DNA from 2 places in the Rhizobium sp. BK529 genome. Region 1 is predicted to be linked to the other one. Evidence: riboswitches for the same ligand, from Rfam matches in the RefSeq annotation. Region 1 holds a riboswitch; the other holds the start of a gene.
What was found. Region 1 has a riboswitch for thiamine pyrophosphate ahead of FHX08_RS23540 (YkoF family thiamine/hydroxymethylpyrimidine-binding protein). Riboswitches for the same ligand answer to the same signal wherever they lie in the genome.

Region 1 (6,884 bases):
CGGCCGACAACGTGGGTTGAGAGATACCGCATTCCTCTGCCGCACGACCGAAATGTTTCTCGTTGGCAAGTGCGATGAAGAATTCCAGCTTGTCGATCATTCGGCCTCCCTACCGAATTCGGGACACGGCCTATCTTTGCGGCTTGTCGGCGGCTTCGCAAGGTCTGCGGGCTCAGCTCTTCTCGGCAACCTGGAAGAGACTGAAAAGCGATTCGAGGAAATCCAGAACGCTCTTATTGCCCATACTGTAATAGACGAGCCGCCCTTCCCGCCGCGTATTGACTAGGCCTTCGAGCCTCAGCCGCGCAAGCTGCTGCGACACCATAGCCTGCTGTATACCAAGGATATCCTCGATCTCACCGACGGTCTTTTCCCCTTCCGACAGGATGCAGAGGATGAGCAGTCGTGTCTGATGGGCTAACGCCTTCAGGAGATCACTCGCCTCGTGGGCTTTGTCAGCAAGCTTCTGCAAGTCCTGGCCGGTCATACCCAGCTTCGGTTTAGGCAATGGCATTTGCTTCTCGGAAGGAGGTAATAAGGTAGATCAGAACAATATCATATTCGCAGAAGCGAATTGGTCAAATGTCACGAAATACCAAAAAAAGTCCAAGCAAATCAGCAGATAAGCTGGCCGCCATTGATCTCCAAGACTTGACCGGTGATATATCCTGAGAGTGATGGAGCCGCCAGGAAGAGATAGGCTGGCGCACAATCCTCCGCTGTTCCGAGCCGTTGCAGAGGGATAGACTTGCGGGCCTGTTCCAGTTTTTCGCGCGATGAATAGCGTGCATGGAAATCGGTATCGATCGTTCCTGGCGAGACGCAATTGACCCTAATACCGTCGGGCGCGAGCTCCCGGGCGAGCGCCTTGGAATAGGTCGCAACGAAAGCCTTCGACGCGGAATAGATTGCAGAACCAGGGCTTCCGCCGGTCGACGCCGAAATCGAAACCGTATTGACGATGGCAGCACCCTGCGCCGCCCGCAGCGCGGGAAGCAGAGCCCGCGTCAACTCCACCACCGACGTCTGGTTGAGGCGCACGATAGTCTCGTACTCGATATCCGTAAGTTCTCCGGCCGGAAAACGCCCGTGCATCGTACCGGCATTGTTGACTAGGACATGCACGGCATCGAAGAATTCAAGCGCCTCCTCCGCGAACTTTGCCGCGCCGCCCGGATGCAGGAAATCCGCCGGCAGCAGCAGGGCGCGGCGCTCCGATTCGGCCGTCAGGAGAAAATCCGGCAGTTCGCGTTCTCCGCCGCGACCGGTGTGGACGAGAACGCGTGCCCCGCAATCGAGAAACTGGCGGGCGATTTCCAGGCCGATACCCCGGCCGGCGCCCGTTACAACGACATTGCGGTTCTCGAACAGTTTGGGATGAAACACGAAGCTCTCCTCTTTGCGGGACCGGCCCCGCTGCTTGCGCCATTCGGCCTTAACATATGAGGAGATCGGCCAAAAGAAAGCCCAGCGGCCTACACATCCGGGTCCAGAAGCCGTGCACCAGTTCCTTCTTTGCCGAGTATGTCGAAAGGATTGCGTAGCGGACAGGCGTCGATGGAGAGACACCCGCAGCCGATGCAGCTCGTCAGATGATCGCGCAGCAGGCTCAGCCGCTTGATGCGGGCATCGAGATCGTTCTTCCAGAGCGCCGACAGTCTCTGCCAATCCTCGACGGTTGGTGTGCGGCTCTGCGGCAGGGTTTCGAACGCAGTCTGGATTTCGGCAAGCGGAATGCCGACGCGCTGCGCCACTTTGATGATACCAAGGCGCCGCAGCACATCGCGACCATAGCGGCGCTGGTTGCCGCGAGTACGGATGCTCGAGATCAGCCCCTTCGCCTCATAGAAATGCAGGGCGGAAACCGCAAGTCCGCTGCGCTCTGCCACCTCACCCACTGTCAGAAGCTTGCTCAAGGAGAATGTCGGATTCTGTTGCATGACCTATTGACCTCAATATTAGTTGAGGTTTTATAGACTGCGCTCCTGAGGCCGTAAAGCGACGTGAAAAGGAGCTATATATGCAGGAGCCCATGAGGCTTGCCGTCATCTACGGCAGCACGCGCGAGGGACGCATCTGCGAGCGGGTGGTCAAATGGCTTGCAAGAGAGCTGGCCCGCTTTCCGCAATTCAAAATCGACATCATCGACCCACTGGCATTTTCGCTCCCGCGAGAGCACATACCGCATCATCCGGAGGCGAGACGGCTGGCAGACCATCTCAACCGGGCCGATAGCTTCATTCTCGTCACCCCGGAATATAATCACAGCTTCACCGCCTCCCTGAAGTTCCTCATCGATCTCTTCGCAGAGCCCTGGCACGGCAAGCCGATTGCCTTTGTCTGCTATGGCGGCGTGTCCGGCGGGCTGCGGGCGGTCGAGCAGCTTCGCCTCGTCTTTGCCGAGCTCCACGCCGTCACAATTTGCGATGCCGTGAGCTTCAATTCACCTTGGCGCCGTTTCGACGATGAAGGCCGGCTTCACGATCCGGAAGATGCCCTGCGCCGGCTCGCGCGCATGATGGCCCAGCTGCAATGGTGGACCGAGGCGCTAATCGCCGCCCGCAACGATAGTCCTTATGCCGGCGCAGCCGCCTGAGACGACGACATCTGGTTCCGTTTCTGGCAGGTACGGAACCGGCTGGACACCCGGACAGGACCTCCGTCCGGGTGTTTCCCTTTCGCACCCGAGGCATCTCCGAGCTTCGACCACGGAGCTGCCTGGATAGATTGATAGCCTACAATATTAATGTGGGCCGAGACGGCTTAGTCAGCACCTTCGTACCGACGGTGTAGCCGGATAGGAATTTTACGGTTGCGGTAGGGGCCACCCGGTGCTAGCTTCCGCCACAATTTCACAGGGGAGCTCCGTATTGTCGGGGCTGAGATGTGAGGCGCATGCCTCCGGACCCTTCAAAGCTGATCTGGGTAATGCCAGCGGAGCGAGGTTTAAATGTTTTCCGGCGCACAAGTGTCTCTATATCCGATGTCCGGCAATTTCGTCGGCATCATCTTAGACGCGATCAAGGCTCTCGATCCCTATCGCGATCGCCTTCGCATCGAGACGGACGATATTTCCACGCTGATGGTCGGCCCGCCCGACGTCTTGTTTGCCGCCATGTGCGACCTTTTCGTCTCGGCTGCGGCAAGCGGCGAGCACTGTGTCTTGTCGGCGGCCATCTCGCGTGGTTGCCCCGGCGGGCCGGATGATGCGATCTGCGGCGCCGGCCTGTCTTTCAGCCGGTCCGAACCCCTCGCCGAGCGGGTGGAAGCTGCAATCGCAGCGGTCAGAGACACCACTGTGACTGGGCAGCCGACGGTCGCCCAATTTTCTCTCTATGTTATGGGAACGGGCACCCACATGGACGAGATCTACGGCTGCATCGATTTCCTGAAGCGTTCGGGCACATTCGACCGCTCCAAGAATTTCTGCACCAAGCTGCGTGGTGATGCCGGCGCGATCTTCGCGACCATCCATGAAGCCTTCTATCGCTTCGGCGATCCTGAAGGCCATGTGACGCTGGATATCACGGTATCCGCTAACAGCCCGAGCAAAGCCTGAGACGCCTGACGGCAATGACCTTACCGAAACCGGAATCGACATTCGCGCCATTGAGGCGGGCCTTGCCCGCCATTCTTGCCGTGTTTGCTTTCCTCGCCATCTGGGAGATCTATGTCGATCTCTCCGGCATCAAGCCCTCCATCCTGCCTTCGCCCTCCCGCATCATCACGCAGGGCTGGTTGAACAGACAGGCACTGCTCGACAATACCTGGCCCACGCTCAGCGCAACACTCGGCGGTTTCGCCCTGTCGCTGGCTTTCGCCCTTGCCTCGTCAGTTCTGATGGATTTCGTACCCTTCATGCGCCGCGCGATGCTGCCGCTCTTTATCGTCAGCCAGACGCTGCCACTGGTCGCAATCGCGCCTCTCGTCGTGCTCTGGTTCGGTTTCGGTCTGCTGCCTAAACTTCTGCTCGTGGCCCTCGTCACCTTCTTTCCGCTGCTCGTCGCTCTGCTGCAGGGCTATGAATCGACGGACCGGGATATTGCTGAGCTTCTGAGCTCGATGAAGGCAAGCCGCTGGCGCATCTTCCGCCTGGCGAGGCTTCCCTCCGCCATGCCCTTTTTCTTCGCCGGCCTGCGCATCTCGATCACCTATGCCGTGGTTGGCGCCATCTTCGCCGAATATGCAGGCGCTGCCCGTGGCCTCGGGATCTATATTCTCAACGCCAAAAACAATTTCCGGCCGGATCTTGTGCTCGCCGCCGTCATCGTCAGTGCTCTCCTGACGCTCTGCCTCTTCGGCCTCACACTGGCGGCACAGCGCTTCGTCATGCCCTGGCAATCCCCTCCGGAGAAGCGCCGATGAGCGGGATGCTCGAACTCAAGAATGTCTCGAAGTCCTTCGATGGCATGGAGGTGCTGAAGGACATTTCCCTTCATATTGCCAGAGGTGAATTCGTCTCGATCGTCGGCCCATCCGGCTCCGGCAAGTCGACGATCCTCCGGCTGCTGACACAGGCGCTGCTCGCCGATGGAGGTGACATTCTCTTTGAAGACACCCCGCTTTCGCAAGCGGCACATGCCTTCGCCTTCATGCCGCAGCGCGATGCGCTGATGCCGTGGCGAAGCGTCATCGACAACGCGATCCTTGGCCTGGAAGTGCACGGCATGCGACGCAGCCAGGCGCGCGCCGTTGCTGCCCCGCTCTTCGAGCGCTTCGGCCTTGCCGGTTTCGAAAATCACTATCCCGCCGCCCTTTCCGGCGGCATGCGCCAGCGCGCAGCTCTGTTGCGCACGGTGATCCAGCGGCAGGACATGCTGTTGCTCGACGAGCCCTTCGGGGCGCTCGACGCCTTGACCCGCACCCAGATGCAGGAATGGCTGCAGGATATGTGGACCGATCACCGCTGGACGGCCCTGCTGATTACCCACGATGTGCGGGAGGCCGTTTTCCTGTCCGACCGCATCTATGTGCTTTCCGCCCGCCCGGCGACCGTGGTCAGGGAATTCGAGGTGCCGCTGAAAAGGCCGCGCACCCTCGCCGATATCGGCTCCCCGGCCGCTCAGGCGATCGAAATGGAAATTCTTCAAACACTGCTGCATCCGCAAAGAACCTGAGGAGGTCACAATGCTTCTCACCCGCCGACAGACCCTTTTTGCCGCCATGGCCGCAAGCCTGGCCGGCAGCGCCGCCCTGGCCCAGTCCGCTGCCAAGGTGCGTATCGCGCTCGACTGGACACCGAACACCAATCACATCGGCATCTATGTCGCCAAGGCCAAAGGTTTTTATGAAGCCGTGGGCCTCGACGTCGAGATTCTGCCCTATGCAGACACCAGCGCCGGTACTCTCGTCGCAAATGGAGTTGCCGATTTTGGCATCTGCGGAGAAATCGAGACTTTTACCCAGCGCGTCGCCGGGGCGGATGTGAAGCTCGTCTATGCCGTGGTACAGACGGAAACCGGCAGACTGATTTTTAAGGGCGGTCGCGACGACATCAAGAGCCCGAAAGATCTCGACGGAAAGACCTATGGTGGCTTCGGCGGCGCCTGGGAAGAGGCGCTGGTTTCCTCGATGATCCGCAACGACGGCGGCAAGGGTAAATTCCAGGCCGTCACGCTCGGCACCTCGGCCTATGAGGCGCTCGATAACGGCGCGGTGGATTTCACGCTGGAGATCTACACTTGGGAAGGCATTGCCGCCCAGCTTGAAAAGCGGCAGGTCGGCCGCTGGCGCTATACCGATTACGGCATTCCTGATGAGCAGACGACCGCAATCGCCTCCAGCGATGCTTATCTTGCAGCCAATCCGCAAAATGCCCGCGCCTTCATTCAGGCGACACTCAAGGGTTACGCCTTTTCGGTCGATAATCCGGATGAGGCCTGCAACCTGCTGATTGCGGGTAGCAACGGCGCACTGCTCAATACCGACCTTGTCAAGGCATCGCAGAAGGCACTGGTCGAGGGGCATTTCCTTAAGGGCGAAAACGGCGCAATCGGTACCATCGATCCGGCCAAGGCAGAAGCAATCGGTACCTTCCTGTTCGATCATGGCATCCTGCTTGACGCGAACGGCGCGGCGCTGAAGGAAAAGCCAGATTTTTCCGCCTATTACACCAACGATCTGCTTGGTTAAGATGATCCTGCCCTTGCCGGCGGCAGCTTTCCGCTGCAAAGTCCGGCAAGGAGCGAGGGAATGATATGCAGCAGCAGGACCGGGTGGCCGGAGCAGATTTCTTGCGTGCAGCCGCCTGCCTGCTGGTACTCACCCATCATCTCATTCTGCGCATCGACCTAACCAAGCTCGGCGAAGGATTGCGACCGATACTGACCGCCTTGCGCTTCGGCAATTTCGGCGTCGCCATCTTCTTCATCCTCAGCGGCTTTTTGCTGGCCTTACCGTTCTGGCACGCCCTTGATGCTGGCGATACCATGCCCGATCTGCGCATCTATGCGCTACGCCGCGCGGCCCGCATCGTACCCGGCTATTGGGTAGCTTTGACGGCGGGCTTCATCGTCAGCATCACGTTACTTGGTCATGCGCTGACACCGGAACTTACTCTGCGCTATGCCAGCGGCCTTTGCTTTATGAGCCAATGGCACTGGCGTACTTTCTTTCCTGTCGAAGGGAACGGCCCGCTTTGGTCCATATCGTTCGAAGTGACGAGCTATGTGCTGCTGCCGCTTTGTTTCCTCTGGCTTTTCGCTATTCCAGAAAGCCGCCGCTCTCCACCCGTCACGCGGCTTGCCTGGCTTGGCATGATTGTTGTGACGCTGTTCGCCCATGAAGCTTTCCGGATATTTTCCCTTCCCGATGAGATTGAGCGTGGTTGGCAATACGGCATGCAGGGCGGAGCGAAGGAGTGGATGCCCAACTACAATCCCATC
Region 2 (6,884 bases), on a different contig from region 1:
TGAGGGCGAGGTCTCAGTGAATACGATCCGGCCCGTACAGCCCGATTGATTAAAGCAGATGGAGAAATTTTCCGGCAGCCACTCCCCTTCCAGAAGCTCCTGATCAATCCGCTGTTTCACCCCAGAGTATCGCCGACATAAGCGCCGCGCGTTCCCACGGGCTTGAGCTATCCTGTTGTCGTATCTTTCGCGGTCGGATGTTCGAGCTCGGCATTCAGCTCGGGCCCCACAATCGTGAAAGTGAGCGAAAGCCATGTTCACACGAGAAAGCCGATCAACGCGCCAAGCGTCCATGGCCTTTCTGCCCTTGGTTCGGCATACGATGAATAGGTGGTGCAAATCCGCGATTGGATTGTTGATGGCGCGGGTCGAGCATCTGTGGAATTTCGATCAGCGCCGATTGATAGGACTTCGGGAAGGATGTCGTGAAATTGAGAGCGCGAACGCCTATATAAGTGCCGAATCTTTTTGAAAGGAAATCCGTCATGAATATCAATGGAAGCCTGCTCGTTGCGGGATCGGAAAAGCGCGGCACGCGCGGCGAGCTTTTCGGCGTCGAGGCGGCCACTGGAGCGGCGTTGCCCGTTTCTTTCGGTGGCGCCTCCGCGGAAGACGTCGAAGAGGCGACCAAGCTTGCGTGGGAAGCCTTCGCCTCCTACCGGGAAACTGACCTCGAAACGCGGGCGGCCTTTCTGGAGACCATTGCCGGTGAGATCGAAGCGATCGGCGATGATCTGATCGTCCGCGGTATGGCGGAAACCGGTCTTGCGCGTGGACGGTTGGAAGGCGAGCGCGCCCGCACGACCGGACAGCTTCGGCTGTTTGCGAAAGAAGTTCGTGAGGGTCGGTTCCAGGAGCTCCGTTTCGACGGCGCGGATCCTTCCCGCAAGCCTGTTCCGAAGCCTGACCTGCGCCTGCGCAACATTGCTCTCGGTCCTGTCGCGGTTTTCGGCGCATCGAACTTCCCGCTTGCCTTCTCCGTCGCCGGCGGCGACACGGCATCGGCGCTCGCTGCCGGATGCCCTGTCGTCGTCAAGGCGCACTCCGCCCATCCGGGGACTTCGGAACTGGTAGGCCGCGCCGTTCAGCGCGCTGTCGCCAAGGCCGGCCTGCATGTCGGCACATTCGCGCTTCTCTTCGACACCGGCTTCGAGGTCGGGCAGAAGCTCGTGGCGGACGCCAGAATTCGCGCCGTCGGTTTTACCGGATCGCGCCGCGGCGGCACCGCGCTGATGAAGATCGCTTCCGAGCGCAAGCAGCCGATCCCCGTCTATGCCGAAATGAGCAGCGTCAACCCGGTTATCCTCTTCCCCAATGCTCTGAAAAGCCGCGCCGCAGAGATCGCCACTGGTTTCGTAAGTTCGCTGGTTGTGGGCGCCGGACAATTCTGCACCAATCCGGGCCTCATTCTTGCCGTTGAGGGCGAGGGCCTCGATGCCTTCATCACCAAGACGCAGGAATTGTTGCCGGAGGTTAGCGCGCAGACCATGCTTACCGGATCGATCGCCAAGGCCTTCTGCGAAGGCGTCGGTCGTCTGGAGAAACATCCCGAAGTCCGCCTCGTCGCCAACGGCAAGCCGGGCAACGAATTTGAAGGCACTGCTGCCCTTTTCGAGACGACGGCCGCAGCATTCCTCGCACATCACGAGCTTCAGGACGAGGTCTTCGGAGCAGCCGGTCTCCTCGTACGCTGCCGGAATCTCGCCGAACTCGAGCACGTCCTTGACGGGCTGGAAGGACAGCTGACCGTTGCCCTCCACATCGCCAGCGACGACGAGCCGGAAGCAAAGCGCCTCGTACCTAAGCTGGAGATGCTTGCCGGACGCCTGCTGGTGAACGGCTTCGGAACCGGCGTCGAAGTATCGCCCGCAATGGTGCATGGCGGCCCCTACCCGGCAACCGCTGACGGCAGATCGACCTCGGTCGGGACGCTGGCGATCTACAGGTTCCTGCGTCCGGTTTCCTATCAGGACTTCACGACGAACCTGCTTCCAGCTCCGCTGCGTTGATCGTTCGGAGCTTGCCAGCTCAACGCAAGGCCTTTGCGGAGGTCATGGAGGGAATTGGCAAGCTCCAACCGGTGGCAGCGGGAGAATCCTCATTCGTAAAACCGTCATTTTTGCCCGTGACAGCGGCGCCATTCTCTGCGAGAAAGGTGGCGTTGAGAGACAGGGGCGCCGGTTCTTGAAGAACAGGCTGAGAAGCACCCTTCGAACCTGAACCGGATAATGCCGGCGGAGGGAGTCGCTCGGGTCGCAGTCATGCTCTGGCATGGTCTTTCCCGCGCCTACCCCGCCTGAAAGGGGTACTATGGAGAACAAGACGCCCGGAGCACTATTGACGGCCATGCGCGCCAGACCGCCGCTCGTCCAGTGCATCACCAACTATGTGGCTATGAACATCGCCGCCAATGTCGTGCTTGCGGCGGGCGCCTCGCCCGCCATGGTCCATGCGGCCGAAGAGGCAGGAGAATTTGCGGCGATCGCCGGCGCATTGACCGTCAATATCGGTACGCTCTCTACACAATGGATCGATGGCATGCATGCGGCGGCGACGTCCGCAAACGCGGGCGGCAAGCCCTGGGTCCTTGATCCAGTCGCCCATTACGCCACCGCCTTCCGCCGCAAGGCCGTTACTGACCTCCTGGCGCTTCGCCCAACCATCATTCGAGGCAATGCATCCGAAATCATTGCGCTTGCCGGCGGCGAAAGCCGCGGCCAGGGTGTCGATAGTCGCGATCCGGTCGAACAGGCCGAGGCTTCCGCGCGGTTGCTTGCCGAGCGGCATGGCGCAGTCGTCGCCGTCACCGGCGTGGTGGATTTCGTCACTGACGGTGCGCAGGCGCTGCGCATCGAAGGTGGTTCGCCGCTGATGCCACAGGTTACCGCCCTCGGCTGCTCGCTCACCTGCCTGACTGGCGCCTTCGCTGCCACCATTCCCGCAGATCCTTTCGCAGCAGCTGTTGCAGCGCTCGCCACTTTCGCGGTCGCGGGCGAAGAGGCCGCAAAAGATGCGGGCGGCCCTGGCTCCTTCTCCTGGCGGTTCCTCGATGCGCTTTCCGCGCTCGATGGCTCAAAACTCGATGCGAAAGTCAGGATCAACGCAGTATGAAACGCTTCGATCTTTCCCTCTATCTGGTTCTCGACCCCGATCTCTGTGCCGGCATAGGCATGGTCGAAACGACGCGACTTGCCGTTGCAGGTGGCGCGACCATGGTGCAGCTTCGCGACAAACGGGGTGGAACTGCCAGGATGGTGGAAACAGGTCTTGCCCTGAAAGAAGTTTTGAAGGGCAGTGACGCTTTGCTGATCGTCAATGACGATGTGGAGGCGGCGATCGCGATCGGCGCCGATGGATTGCACATCGGCCAGGACGATATTGGGCCTGCCGCCGCCCGCGTAATGATCGGTCCGGACATGATCCTCGGACTGTCGGTGGAGACCGAAGCTCTGGCAGCGGCCGTCGATCCCGCGGTCGTCGATTATGCCGGTATTGGGCCGGTCTTCGCGACGCCCACCAAGACCGACCACAAGCAGCCGATCGGTTTCGATGGGCTGGCGAAGCTTGTTGAAGCGGCACCCGTTCCAACGGTTGCGATCGGCGGCCTGAAGAGCGAGCATGTCTCCTTCGTCCTTGCAGCGGGCGCCGATGGGCTTGCCGTCGTCTCGGCGATCTGCGGCACGCCTGATCCGAAGGCCGCGACGCTTCGCATTGCCGAGGAAATCCGAAAGGTTCGCCGATGATCCACAACGTCTTATCCATCGCCGGCTCCGATCCATCTGGCGGGGCCGGCATCCAGGCCGATCTCAAGGCCTTCTCCGCCCGCGGCGTCTACGGCATGGCGGCGCTGACGGCACTGACGGCGCAAAACACGCAGGGGGTGACCGGCGTGCATCTCGTGCCGCCGCACTTCGTTGCCCAGCAGATCAAGTCCGTCTTCGCTGACGTGCGCGTCGATGCCGTCAAGATCGGCATGATCGCCAATGCCGGCATTGTCGAAGCGGTCGCCGAGGCGCTGGCGCCGCATCGCGGTATCCCCATCGTCGTTGATCCGGTCATGATCGCCAAGGGCGGCGCAGCGCTCCTCGACCCGCAAGCCATCGATGCACTAACACAGCACCTTTTGCCGCTTGCCACATTGCTTACTCCCAATCTGCCGGAGGCAGCCGCGCTGCTGCACGAACAGGTTGCCGAAAACCGCGAGCAGATGGGGGCGCAGGCCGAACGTTTGCGTGCGCTCGGCCCCAATATGGTGCTGGTCAAGGGCGGCCATCTCGAAAGCGATGAGAGCCCCGACGTGTTGTCCATCGCATCCGGTCTTCACTGGTTCGAAGCCAAGCGCGTACCGACGAAAAACACGCATGGCACGGGCTGCACCCTCTCAAGCGCCCTTGCAGCCGAGCTCGCCAAGGGCGCTTCGCCTCAGATGGCCGTCGCGGCAGCCAAGGCCTATCTGGCGCAAGCGGTTGCCGCCGCGGGCGAATTGACGGTCGGCTCCGGACATGGACCCGTCCATCATTTCCATGCCCTGTGGAAAGACGCGGACCGCTGAGCCGGGGCACAATTCAAGGATTACCAGGCGGCCCGGTCAAACCGGGCCGCTTTCTTTCTGGCTACCCTCAGTTGAACTGAGGCCAGCCGGCAAAAGCCTGTTGACAACGCCGCCCAGATATCCAAAGCTATGACATTAAAAGGGGATACATTCCGTAATAACGGAATATCTGGAGGAAAAACGGGTGTCCGACCTGCTTGTGAGCTTATATTCCACGAAGCTCGCCGAACTGAAAGCAAAAGCCGACTCCGTCGGTATTGCGATCCGTCCGGCCCTGCCGCCGGAACTTTATATCGTGGTGAGCTGGGTGCGGGAGCATTTCAGCGAAAACTGGGCAAGTGAAGTCACCGTCGCCTTTTCCCGCCAGCCCGTTGCCTGCCTGATCGCCGTCGAGGACGGAAAGCTGCTTGGCTTTGCCTGCTATGACACGACTGCCCGCGGCTTCTTCGGTCCGACCGGCGTCGATCCTGCCGCACGTGGTAAGGGTTTCGGCCTCGCCCTCTTTTCCGGCTGCCTGCAGACCATGAAGACGCTGGGTCATGCCTATGCCTTCATCGGCGATGCCGGCCCTGTCGATTTCTACGTCAAGACCGCCGGCGCGGTCGAAATTCCTGCCCCCGACAAGGGCATTTACGAAGGCATGCTGCGAAGCCAGCCGAAATGACCATCTGATACCGGAGTTTGAAATAGTGTCCTCGACCCCGCTCGCTCTCTTCGTCGGCCTCCCCATTCCGACGCTGTCAGACGATGAATTTGCCCTCTTCCGCGAGACCAATCCGCTCGGCCTCTTCGTCGGCCGCCGCAACCTGCGCAATCCGGAGCAGGCAAAGATCCTGATCGAGCGTTTCCGCGAGGCCGTCGGCCGCGACGACGCGCCCGTCTTCACCGACCAGGAAGGCGGCCGCGTGCAGCATCTCGATGCCGGCCCCTGGCCGATCTTCCGCAGCTTCGGCCAGTTTGCCGAGCTTGCCCACCGCGATCTCGACCTCGGAAAGAAGGCACTGCGTCTTTCCTCCCAGGCCATGGGCGCGATGATGAGCGAACTCGGCCTTTCGAGCGGCTGCTCGCCCGTTCTCGACCTCGTCTTCGAAACGACGAGCGCGGTCATCGGCGCCCGCTCATTCGGCCCTGATCCGGATTTTATCGCCGCTCTTGGCCGTGAAGTGGTCGACGGCCTCCTGGAAACCGGCAACATGCCGGTCATGAAACACATTCCAGGCCACGGCCGAGCGACACTCGATTCTCACAAGGAGCGCCCGGTCGTCGACGCTTCGCGCGAGACGCTCATCGCCACCGACTTCAAGCCCTTCGTCGCCCTAAAGGACGCGCCCTGGGCCATGGTCGCTCACGTCGTCTACTCCGCCTATGATGCGGAACTGCCGGCGTCGATCTCGCCGCTCATGCATGACGTGATCCGCAACGAGATGGGCTATGACGGCGTGCTGATCTCCGATTGCATCTTCATGGAATCGCTGCGGGGCACCCTGCCGGAACGCGTCGCCCAGGTCCTTGATGCTGGCTTCGATATCGCACTTCACAGCCACGGCGATCTCAAGGAAAGCGAGGCCGCCGCCAAGGCTGCTCGCCCACTCACCGAGGACGCGCAGAAGCGTATCGCCGCCGGCAAGGCCCGCCTCGGCAATCTCAAGATCGACTACCGTGCCGCCCATGCGAAAGTCGAAGCCATGTTTGCGAGCGCGCTGGTCTCCTGACCGCGCGGCTATTCTTCACCGCATAAGAAAAGGGGAATTTGACATGAAGAAATATATCCTGGCGGCTGCGGCCCTGACCATGTTGTCAGGCTCAGCCACAGCGCAGACCATCCTGACGGCCAATATCGAGCCGGCGACGACCTGGGTGCGCAACTTCAACCCGTTCAACCAGACCTCGTCGCGCCAGTCGACGCTTGACTTCATCTATGAGCCGCTGGTCATCTTCAACCGCTTCGACAGCAACAAGCCGGTCTATCGCCTGGCCGAAAGCTTCAAGCTCTCCGACGACCTGAAGAGCATCGATTTCAAGCTGCGTCCAAACCTGAAATGGTCCGACGGGCAGCCGCTGACGTCCGCCGACGTCAAGTTCACCTATGACTATCTGAAGAAGTTCCCGGCGCTCGACTTCGTCAGCATCTGGACGTTCATCACCGACGTTCAGGCCGTCGATGCTCAGACGGTTCGCTTCACGCTCGCCAATCCGAGTTCGCTGGCGGCCGAGCAACTCTCGCAGCTGCCGATCGTGCCCGAGCATGTCTGGAAGGACGTTGCCGACCCCGTTACCTACGCCAACGAAAATCCTGTCGGCAGCGGCCCGCTGACGGAAGTGCCGCGCTTTA

Region 2: it holds a riboswitch for thiamine pyrophosphate, as region 1 does, so the genes downstream of both, thiM (hydroxyethylthiazole kinase) here and FHX08_RS23540 (YkoF family thiamine/hydroxymethylpyrimidine-binding protein) in region 1, are expected to answer to the same signal.

What each region holds. Positions count from the first base shown of each region.
Region 1 is NZ_JACIAU010000004.1:151,023-157,906, forward strand. Features, by position in the region: gene FHX08_RS23515 (LysR family transcriptional regulator) at 1-100, opposite strand, end outside; gene FHX08_RS23520 (helix-turn-helix transcriptional regulator) at 173-514, opposite strand; gene FHX08_RS23525 (SDR family NAD(P)-dependent oxidoreductase) at 616-1,386, opposite strand; gene soxR (redox-sensitive transcriptional activator SoxR) at 1,476-1,940, opposite strand; gene FHX08_RS23535 (NADPH-dependent FMN reductase) at 2,021-2,596, shown strand; TPP riboswitch at 2,847-2,960, shown strand; gene FHX08_RS23540 (YkoF family thiamine/hydroxymethylpyrimidine-binding protein) at 2,951-3,559, shown strand; gene FHX08_RS23545 (ABC transporter permease) at 3,574-4,365, shown strand; gene FHX08_RS23550 (ABC transporter ATP-binding protein) at 4,362-5,117, shown strand; gene FHX08_RS23555 (ABC transporter substrate-binding protein) at 5,128-6,132, shown strand; gene FHX08_RS23560 (acyltransferase family protein) at 6,198-6,884, shown strand, end outside.
Region 2 is NZ_JACIAU010000002.1:302,732-309,615, reverse strand. Features, by position in the region: gene FHX08_RS18550 (hypothetical protein) at 1-49, shown strand, start outside; partial or broken gene FHX08_RS31505 (ribonuclease) at 171-290, opposite strand; gene FHX08_RS18545 (hypothetical protein) at 275-487, opposite strand; gene FHX08_RS18540 (aldehyde dehydrogenase (NADP(+))) at 486-2,009, shown strand; TPP riboswitch at 2,161-2,260, shown strand; gene thiM (hydroxyethylthiazole kinase) at 2,311-3,111, shown strand; gene thiE (thiamine phosphate synthase) at 3,108-3,743, shown strand; gene thiD (bifunctional hydroxymethylpyrimidine kinase/phosphomethylpyrimidine kinase) at 3,740-4,552, shown strand; gene FHX08_RS18520 (GNAT family N-acetyltransferase) at 4,737-5,216, shown strand; gene FHX08_RS18515 (glycoside hydrolase family 3 protein) at 5,242-6,264, shown strand; gene FHX08_RS18510 (ABC transporter substrate-binding protein) at 6,308-6,884, shown strand, end outside.